Regions from separate parts of the Pseudomonas urmiensis genome, predicted to be linked through region 1. Evidence: riboswitches for the same ligand, from Rfam matches in the RefSeq annotation. Region 1 holds a riboswitch; each other region holds the start of a gene.
The links. Region 1 has a riboswitch for cobalamin ahead of HU737_RS08185 (TonB-dependent receptor). Riboswitches for the same ligand answer to the same signal wherever they lie in the genome.

Region 1 (3,268 bases):
AAGACTTCGAACGCTTCTGGCCGACTTTCCAGAGCATCGTCCAAGCCCGCGAGACCTATGCCTACGACCCGCAGCTGAATGCCGAACAGGCACGCCAGTTGTGGCTGGAGCTGCCCCTGCGCACGTTGGTGGCAGAACAGGACGGTGAGTTGCTCGGGTCGTACTTTCTCAAGGCCAACGCCGCTGGCCCCGGCGCGCACGTGGGCAATTGCGGCTACATGGTCTGCCCGGCAGCACGCGGGCGCGGGGTGGCCAAGCTGATGTGCGAGCACTCGCAGAAGTTGGCGCGCCAAGAAGGTTTTCTCGCCCTGCAGTTCAACTCGGTGGTGGCCACTAACGAGGTGGCCGTGGCGCTCTGGCACACGCTGGGGTTCGAAACGGTCGGGCGCCTGCCCAAGGCCTATCGGCATGCCCGGCTGGGGTTGGTGGATTGTTTGGTGATGTACAAATGGCTGGCCGACGAGCCGGTGGTGGAGAAGCCTGCGCTGTTGATCGGGCGCAAGAATATCGAGGCGCGGGTGTCCCGGCGGCGCGGACGCTAACAGCAGCATTTTGCGCTGTCTGTACCGGCCTCTTCGCGGGCAAGCCCGCGAAGGGGCCGGTGCAGGCAACAGCTACCTGACGCCTAACTCAGAACGCCAGACCTACCTTGACACCAAACTCATCGCGCTTGAGCTTGGTGTTATCGGCTACCGGCGAATCCTCATCGAGCTTGTACTCGGTGCGGGTGTAGTAAACCCCGGCATAGATCGGCATGCCGCCTTGCTGGTTCATCAGCAGGCTGACCTCGGCATACGGATTGGTGCGGTCCTTCATGTCGACGGTGTCGCTGCCAAAATCATCCACCTTGAGCTTGGCGCGGCCATCGATCGTGTGCCGTGCGCCCACTTCAACGCGCAGGGTCGCGGCATCGAACTGATGGTTGTAGCCCAGCGCAGCCTTGGCGAACGGCGACTTGTAGGTCAGCTCGGTGTCCAGGTCGTTGAGCTCAGGCTCAAAGCGCGACCAGTCATAGCCACCGCCGACGGTGATGTCGACGAAGTTGCGCGCATCCAGCGCGGCGCGCCAACCCAGGTCGAGGTCGATCTGGGCTTCCTTGAGCTTGTTGTCGTTCTTCTTGCCATATTTGGCCTCGGCGCCAACCTGATAGATCAAGCCGGATTCAGCGGTCATCTTGTTGCCGAAGTTGGCGAATACACCGCCCTGGCCCAGGTGATCGGTCTCGGACTGCGAGCCGCCCTCATACTTGAACTTGTCGTAGCTACCCAGCACACCGAAGGTGAACAGTGGATCGGTGCTTGGCGCGGCAGAGGCCGCCAGGGGAGCGCCCAACAGGGCAAGCAGGCAAGAGTGACGCAGCAGATTACGGGTGGACATTCGCGGAAGTCTCCATGACGTGAATGTTGATGGGAATCGCTCGCTTCGAGGCACGCTGAATGTGAAAAGTTCGAAAAAAAATCAGTAAAAACTCATAAACCTGCGTCCCATCACAGAAATTTCCTACTGCGCTGCGTTGACGCCCCCTGCATTCGGTGGTCAGATGCGCGCCAGTTTCAGGTGTCCTGCGCCGCCGTGCGCAGGGTGAAACGGGAAGCCGGTGCGTCGTGTTCACGACAAGTCCGGCGCTGCCCCCGCAACGGTAAGCGAGCGAAATCTTCGACAGACCACTGTGCGCATGCATGGGAAGGTGAAGGTTTCTTGATCCTCGCAAGCCCGGAGACCGGCCTGAAGCTTCAGTTGGCAAACCCGCGGTGGGCGGGCGCAGGCCGGTTTGCGCGTGCGCGCCTGCGCCCGTGCGTGCTCGTCTTTGCGTTGTTTCCACCGGGAACCATTTCTTCCTGCAGCAGTGGAACGACATGTCCCGTACAAGCAAGCTTCACACCCTGGCGGCCTGCCTGGCCGTTTCCCTTCCGGCCCTGGCCGATGAACCTCAACGCGCAGTGCTGGCCCTGCCTTCGACAGCGATCACCGACGTGCGCGACGAACCGCGCGTCGACCTGGCCACGCCGACCCAAGCAGGCTCACGCCTGGGCCTGAGCGCCCTGGAAACCCCGGCCAGCACCAGCAGCATCAGCGCCGAACAGATCCAGCAACGCAGCAACCTCACCGTGCAAGACGCCGTCAGCCGTTCGCCCGGCATCACCTTCATCGGCAACCCAGGCGATGGCGGCACCGCGCTCTCGGCACGCGGCTTTACCGGCCACGGCTCGGTAATGACCCTGTTCGACGGTGCCCGGCTGTATACCGGCGCAGGCACCCAGACCTTCCCGGTCGATCCGTGGATGGTCGAGCGTATCGACGTGATTCGTGGCCCTGCCTCGGTGCTCTACGGTGAAGGCGCCACCGGTGCGGTGGTCAACGTGATGCCGAAAAAACCCTTCGCAGGCGAGATCCGCAATCACCTGCGCCTGGGCTATGGCTCCTGGGACCGCTCCCAGCTTGGCCTGGACAGCGGCGGCAGCCTCAGCGAGCGCTTGAGCTACCGGATGACCCTGAACAAACAACAGGGCAACGGTTACGTCGACCGCGGCGACTCGCGCAACCTGGCCCTGAGCGCCGCGCTGCGCTTCGATGCCACGGACGATTTGAGCTTCACCCTCGCCCACGAGCGCGGCGATGCCGAGCCGATGAACTACTTCGGCACGCCATTGATCGACGGTCATTACCGCGACAGCCTGCGCAAGAAAAACTACAACGTGCGCAACGACGTGCTGCGCTACCACGATGAGTGGACCCGCCTGAACACCGAGTGGACCCTCAGCGACAACGTCAGCGCCAGCAACCAGCTGTACTACATCAAGAGCCGTCGACACTGGCGCAATGCCGAGAACTACAACTGGGACGCAGCCCAAGGCCAGCTGCTGCGCAATGGTTTTCTTGAGATCAAGCACAACCAGGAGCAGATCGGCGATCGCCAAAGCTTCACCTTCGACCACTCGCTGTTCGGCCTGGCCAGCAAGACCGTGGTCGGCGCCGAGTACAACAAGATCCGCTTCAAGCTCACCAACAACGCCCCCTACAACGACATCGGCGGCGACTACATCGACCCGTGGGACCCAGCGCCCGGCTGGTTCGACAGCCAAAGCGCGCTGCGCCCGCGCACCCGAAGCACCACCCACACCTTCGCCCTGTTCGCCGAGAACCGCACCCAACTGACCGAGCGCCTGTCGTTGGTCACCGGGATTCGCCGCGACCAGAACCACATCGACCGCGACAACCTGCTCGATGGCAGCCGCAGCGACCGCAGCCTCAATGGCGGCAACTGGCG
Region 2 (3,268 bases), 510 kb from region 1:
CACGGCAATCGGGCAGTCGGGGCCATAGTGCGGCAGCAGCTCGGCGACGATCCGTGGCAAGTGCTTGACGCCCAGGTGAATGGCCAAGGTGCTGCCGTGCCGGGCCAGGTCCGCCAGTTGCTCGCCAGCGGGCATCGGTGAGCGGTCGCCGTAGCGGGTGAGGATCACGGTCTGGGCGACCCCGGGCAAGGTCAGTTCGCAGCCAAGCAGGGCGGCGCTGGCGGCGGTGGCGGTGACGCCCGGGATGATCTGGTAGTCGATGCCCAGCTCGCGCAGGCAGCGGATCTGCTCGCCAATGGCCCCATACAGACTTGGATCGCCGCTGTGCACGCGGGCCACATCCTGGCCTTTGGCATGGGCTGTACGGATGGCGCTGATGATCTGCTCCAAGTGCAGCTCGGCGCTGTTGATCAGTGTTGCGGCGCGGTGGCCTTCGAGCACGGCGGCCGGTACCAAGGAGCCGGCGTAGATGATCACCGGGCACTGGCGGATCAGGCGCTGGCCTTTGACCGTGATCAGTTCCGGGTCGCCGGGGCCGGCGCCGATGAAGTAGACCGTCATGGAAAATCCTTGCAGATGAAATAGGCGCGATTATCGGCCACTGGCGAAGGCGAGGGTAGCGCCGCCGAGAATCTGCCGGGCAAGTACCAGTCGCGCAGCGCCATGGGCCTGGGCAGCCAGGGCCAGGGCGCTACTTTCGGCAACGCCCCAGCAGCCGCTGTGGGTGAAGGCTGCAGCGGAACGATGGGACAGTTGCGCTTCGAAGCGTTGCAGCTGCACGGGGGTGAACACCCGCAAAGGCAGCGCGAGTTGCCTGGCCAAGTCAGCCAGGCCAGCCTCGTCGGCTTTCAGCTCGATGCTGGCGATGCCCTGCACTGCACTCAGCGGCAGTTGCAGCTGTGCCAGGCCTAGGCGCAGCAGGGTTTCAAGGTTCTGCCGCGAGCAGCCCTGGCGACAGCCAAAGCCGGCATACAGCACCGGCAGGGCAGTGGCGCTAGGCATCAGGCCTGGCGGGAGCGGCGGAACAACCAGGCGCTGAGCAGGCCCAGGGCCACCCAGAACGCTGCGTTGGTCAGCCAGGAGGCGATCTTGAACTGGGTTTCCAGCGCCTCAGGGGCGAGGCTTTGATGAACCTCTGGCTGCGGCGCGCCGATCACGTGTGGCACCACCAACAGCAGCACACCCACCAGTTTGAGCAGCCAGTGCTGGGCGAACACGATCAGCGCCAGGCCCGTGGCAGTGGCGGCGGCAGTGCCAATCCACCAGGCCTGGCGCTGGCCAAGATCGGCCGCAGCGGTGCCCGGCAACTCAGGTGGCAGGCCCAGGGTCGGCGCCAGGCAGAACACCGCGAAACCGGCCAGGCCCCACAATGCGCCGGTGCTCACCCGATTGGGTTCGCGCAGGCTATACAGCGCGGCCAGAATCAGCGCGAATCCGACCGCGACCACCAGGTTGCCGCCCGTGGTCGACAGCACGCGCTGCCAGCCATCCTCAGGCGCCCAGGCTTCGGCGCTATGTTCATGAGGTGCGTGCGCTTCGCCGGCATGCTCATGCTGCTCGGCAGGTGCTGCGGTTTCGAAGGTTTCCGCTTGAAGAATCAGCGGGCTGACCCACACGCTTTGCAGCAGGGTCAGCAACAGGGCTGCAAGCAGGCCGCTGAAGCCGGCGGTACGGGCAATGCGCTTGATCATGCGAGGCTACTCAGTGGCAAGGAAAGGCGGCGCTGTGGCGGGTGTCGTGGGCAGCGTTGTGCACCGCTTCGATGTGCGAGAAACCGGCAAAGTAGATCAGGCACAGGCCGAGCAGGCTGGCGCCGGCGGCGATGATCACGCGCTGGCTGAGGCTGATGGGGGTGGCGATACTGTGCTTGGCGCTGGTGATGGGCATGACGCTTTCCTCTGCTTGTTATAGGCAACGGGCAAGCGCGGCAGCCCCGGACGTGATTCGTCCAGGGACATGCGACAGCGCCCGCCCACCGCGGGGTGTTCATTGCTACGTAGGCAGGCCGGTCTCCGGGCTTGCGAGGTGGAGCAGGGCTCCAGCAGAGGCGTCACCTTCCCATGCCAGACAACTCGGCACAGTGGTCAAGACGCTTCCTCGCTTACCGTTGCGGGGGCAGCACCGGCCTTGTCGTGGGCATGGATGAAGAGCCTACGACGCACCGGTTTCCCGTTTCACCCCCGTGGGGGCACCTGAACGCAAGGCGTTAGCAAACCACACCTGAGCTTCAGGCTACAAGCTGTAAGCGATGCGATGGCTGGCAAAGTCGGCTGTTTTTTGGTGTATTGAAGGACGACTGGATGTCGTTTGTTCTGGCCTCATCGCGGGGCAAGCCCGCTCCCACGGGATCTAGGTGCGTATCTACTTGCAGCTTATAGCCGTGATGCGTAGCCTTGCCGCTTCGAGGTTCTGCGCCTGTAGGCGCAGCTAAGACGGGAACGCGGTACAAGCCGCGGCTGCCCCCGCAACTGTAAGCACTGAACAGGATCGACACAGCCACTGCGCCCCGGCGCGGGAAGGCGTCATCCAACCGGCCTGGCGCCGGAGCGGTGCGAGCCAGGAGACCTGCCTCGTAGCGATTTCGACTTTTAATCCGGGCGGGGTGATCCGGTGGCGAACGAGCCTGGCCAATCGGCCTGAGGCTTTCGTCCTGCATGCCCGCGCCATCCTGCCAAGGGCATCGAGACATGAAAACACTGGCCAAGCTTCCCGTCACCATCGTCACCGGCTTCCTCGGCTCGGGCAAGACTACCTTGCTGCGGCACATGCTCGACAACGCCCAAGGCCGGCGCATTGCCGTTATCGTCAACGAATTCGGCGAGCTGGGCATCGACGGCGAGATTCTCAAGCAATGCAGCATTGGCTGCACCGAAGAAGAAGCCAGCGGCCGCGTCTACGAGCTGGCCAACGGCTGCCTGTGCTGCACTGTGCAGGAGGAGTTCTTCCCGGTGATGCGCGAGCTGGTGGCGCGCCGTGGCGACCTTGACCACATTCTCATCGAAACCAGCGGTCTGGCCCTGCCCAAGCCATTGGTGCAAGCCTTCCAGTGGCCAGAAATCCGCAACGCCTGCACGGTCGACGCGGTGATCACGGTGGTCGACAGCCCGGCCGTCGCGGCTGGCACCTTCGCCGCCTACCCAGACCAGGTGGATGCCCAGCGCAAGCTCGACCCCAACCTGGACCACGAATCACCACTGCATGAACTGTTCGCCGACCAGTTGGCCAGCGCCGACCTGGTAGTGCTGAACAAGGCCGACCTGATCGACGC
Region 3 (3,268 bases), 1.7 Mb from region 1:
GGAGCCCAGCGCTTGGGCGGCGGCGTCCAGACGCAGGTCCAGATCGTTCAATTCGCTCGCTTGCACCAGCCCCAAGTGACGGCTGGGTAGCTCGATGCCGCGCTCACGAGACAGCCCGCCATACCAGCGCAGGCCTTCAGTAAGGCTGCCTTCGAGCAACTGGGCGTGCCGCAGGCTGCCGACTCGGTTGGCCAGCACCCCGGCAAACGGCAAGTCCGCCTGGTAACGCGCCAGCCCCAGCGCCAGCGCACCAAAGGTCTGGGCCATGGCCGTGCCGTCGATCACGGCCAGCACCGGCACACCGAAATGGCGCGCCAGGTCGGCGCTCGATGGGGTACCGTCGAACAGCCCCATGACGCCTTCGATCAGGATCAGATCAGCATCGGCCGCAGCTTCCCAGAGCAGGCGGCGACTTTCCTCGGCGCCGATCATCCACAGGTCCAGCTGGTACACCGGGGCACCACTGGCGCGTTCGAGAATCATCGGGTCGAGAAAGTCAGGCCCGCACTTGAACACCCGGACCTTACGCCCAAGGTTACGGTGCAGGCGTGCCAGGGCAGCGGTGACCGTGGTCTTGCCCTGGCCGGAAGCCGGTGCCGCGATCAGCACCGCCGGACAATGCCGGGTTTGGCTCATAGTTCCACGCCCTTCTGCGCCCGGATGCCGGCCTGGAAGGCGTGCTTGAGCATGCTCATCTCAGTGACGGTGTCAGCCAGCTCGATCATCTCCGGCTTGGCCGCACGCCCGGTGACGATGACGTGCTGCATGGGCGGACGGGCCTGGATGTCGGTCAGTACCTGATCGAGGTCGAGGTAGCCGTGCTTGAGGGCGATATTCAGCTCGTCGAGCACGACGAATTGAATCGATGGGTCTTGCAGCAATTGGCGCGAGACCGCCCAGGCGGCTTCGGCGGCGGCGATATCGCGCTGGCGGTCCTGGGTTTCCCAGGTAAAGCCCTCGCCCATCACGTGGTAGCGCACGTGCTCGGGGAAGCGGCGGAAGAACAGCTCCTCGCCGGTGCTGTTACGGCCCTTGATGAACTGCACCACGCCGCATTGCATGCCATGGCCCAAGGCCCGGGCCAGCATGCCGAAGGCCGAGCTGCTCTTGCCCTTGCCATTGCCGGTCAGCACCAGCAACAGGCCACATTCGTTGGGGGAATTGGCGATACGCTCGTCGATGATCGCCTTCTTGCGCTGCATGCGCGCCAGGTGGCGTTCGTCACGTTCGGGGGTTTCGCTCATCAGGGTTCTCCGCTGGCTGGCGACGCACGCAAGGGCGCGGCGACAGATCGATAGGCAGGCAAACGGAGAACACGCAGGCGCCGTGACCCACGCCACAGGCAACCGCGCATCACCCTCCGTGATGCCATTGGCAGTAACAGGCCGGTCTCCGGGCTCGTGAGCGAAGCGCGGGCTTCTGCGCCGCGCGCCTTCCCGGGTCATTCAACCCAGTGGCCATGCGCGACCTTGACTCACCTACCGTTGCGGGGGCAGCGCCGGAATACCACCGGCTTCCCAGTTTCACCCCGCCAGACCGCAGCCTGCAGGGCACCTGAAACACGCCGCGAAGGTTAGAGGGTTGCACCGGGAGCGTCAATGAAACAAGGCCGATTTGGCCTGGATCAATGGCCGATCCGGCAGCTTGTGCCAGACTGCCAGCAGTGATATCACATAGCCATTAACCTCAGCTGAACGCGACCAATAACGATAAGGAGAGCGCAGCATGCAAGGTCTGATCATCAACAACCCGCGCCTGGAGTTCCTGCGCCCGGCACTGGAGCGCTGGGTCGACTGCATCGACCGCTTCAATCAGGTCCAGGGCGACAATGAGGCGCCTTACTGGCATGGCGCGGCGGCCAACGTCGGCATGCTGGCTGCGGCGGCCTGGCAGGCTGAACTGGTGGCGCTGGAGCAGTACCAGAGCAAGAAGCAGCGTGATGAGGGCGAGCGTGAGGGGCGCTGTGATCTGTCCATCAGCAATGCTGAGGAGTCGATTCATTTGCGTGCCAGCCAGCGTTGGCCGCGGATTGCCCGGCTGGATTTGAACGCGGCGCTGCAGGAGGCGACGGCGCTGGCCAAGCCCATTGCCTACCCCAGTCAGCTCAAGGCCGGCGCGCTGTTCATCAGCCCGTGGAAGGCAGGACAGCATGCCAGCCCCGAGGAGCTGCAGGACCTGGTGGATGATCTGCAAAAGCACACGGCGTGTGTGCTGGCGTGGTATTTCCCGTATGCCTATCGCAAGTTGCATAACGAGCTGGGGCAGTATTTTCCGGGGGTGGCGTTGATTGTGAAGCAGGGTTGAAGAATCGGGGCTGCATTGCAGCCCCTGGCAGCGGCCCCCCTTACACCGATCGCTCAGGCAAAAGAACGGTGCCAGCAGCAGACTCCTGCTGCTTCACCGACACCTCCCCCTCCATCGCCTCGCGCAACTTGTCCTTATCCAGCGCACCTACCCACTTGGCAATCGCCAGCGTCCCGACCCCGTTGCCAATGGTATTGGTAATCGCCCGCGCCTCGGACATGAACCGGTCCACGCCCAACAGCAAGACCATCCCAGCCACCGGGATCGTGCCCAGCGAAGCCAGGGTCGCTGCGAGGATAATGAACCCCGACCCCGTCACCCCAGCCGAGCCCTTGGAGGTAAACATCAACACCGCCAGCACGATCAGCTGATCGCTGAAGCTCAGCGGCGTGTTGGTCGCCTGGGCAATGAAAATCGCCGCGATGGTGTAGTAGATCGCCTGGCCGTCGGGGTTGAAGGTCAGCCCCGAGGGAATGATCATCCCTGCCACCGGCTTGGACACTCCGGCCTTTTCCATCTTGGCGATCATCTGCGGCAGTACCGATTCAGACGAGCTGGTGCCGAGCACGGTGAACAGCTCCTCTTTGATGAAGCGCAGGAACTTCCACAAGCTGAAGCCAGCCCAGCGGCAGATCGGCCCGAGGATCACCACCACGAAGGCAAAGCAGGTCAGGTACACGCAGGCCATCAGCTTGCCCAGCGAGAACAGCGACTCGAAACCGTACTTGCCGATGGTGAAGGCAATCGCGCCGAATGCCCCGATCGGGGCCAGGCGCATGACCATGTTGACCACCACGAACATGCCGCGCATCAAGCTGTCGAGGTTGTCGACGAACAGCTGCGCCTTCGGACCGGCCTTGGCCAGGGCCACCCCAAGCAGAATGGAGAACAACAGGATCTGCAGGATATTGCCCTTGGCAAAGGCATCGACCACGGTGTCGGGGATGATCCCCAGAACAAAGTC

Region 2: it holds a riboswitch for cobalamin, as region 1 does, so the genes downstream of both, HU737_RS10410 (CbtB domain-containing protein) here and HU737_RS08185 (TonB-dependent receptor) in region 1, are expected to answer to the same signal.
Region 3: it holds a riboswitch for cobalamin, as region 1 does, so the genes downstream of both, cobO (cob(I)yrinic acid a,c-diamide adenosyltransferase) here and HU737_RS08185 (TonB-dependent receptor) in region 1, are expected to answer to the same signal.

What each region holds. Positions count from the first base shown of each region.
Region 1 is NZ_JABWRE020000001.1:1,851,604-1,854,871, reverse strand. Features, by position in the region: gene HU737_RS08195 (GNAT family N-acetyltransferase) at 1-542, shown strand, start outside; gene HU737_RS08190 (outer membrane beta-barrel protein) at 631-1,377, opposite strand; cobalamin riboswitch at 1,539-1,743, shown strand; gene HU737_RS08185 (TonB-dependent receptor) at 1,857-3,268, shown strand, end outside.
Region 2 is NZ_JABWRE020000001.1:2,358,784-2,362,051, reverse strand. Features, by position in the region: gene cobM (precorrin-4 C(11)-methyltransferase) at 1-561, opposite strand, end outside; gene HU737_RS10420 (cobalamin biosynthesis protein) at 592-984, opposite strand; gene HU737_RS10415 (CbtA family protein) at 1,002-1,691, opposite strand; gene HU737_RS10410 (CbtB domain-containing protein) at 1,702-1,887, opposite strand; cobalamin riboswitch at 1,987-2,211, opposite strand; cobalamin riboswitch at 2,388-2,587, shown strand; gene cobW (cobalamin biosynthesis protein CobW) at 2,688-3,268, shown strand, end outside.
Region 3 is NZ_JABWRE020000001.1:3,547,493-3,550,760, forward strand. Features, by position in the region: gene HU737_RS16000 (cobyrinic acid a,c-diamide synthase CobB) at 1-636, opposite strand, end outside; gene cobO (cob(I)yrinic acid a,c-diamide adenosyltransferase) at 633-1,244, opposite strand; cobalamin riboswitch at 1,367-1,573, opposite strand; gene HU737_RS16010 (hypothetical protein) at 1,726-2,304, shown strand; gene HU737_RS16015 (dicarboxylate/amino acid:cation symporter) at 2,345-3,268, opposite strand, start outside.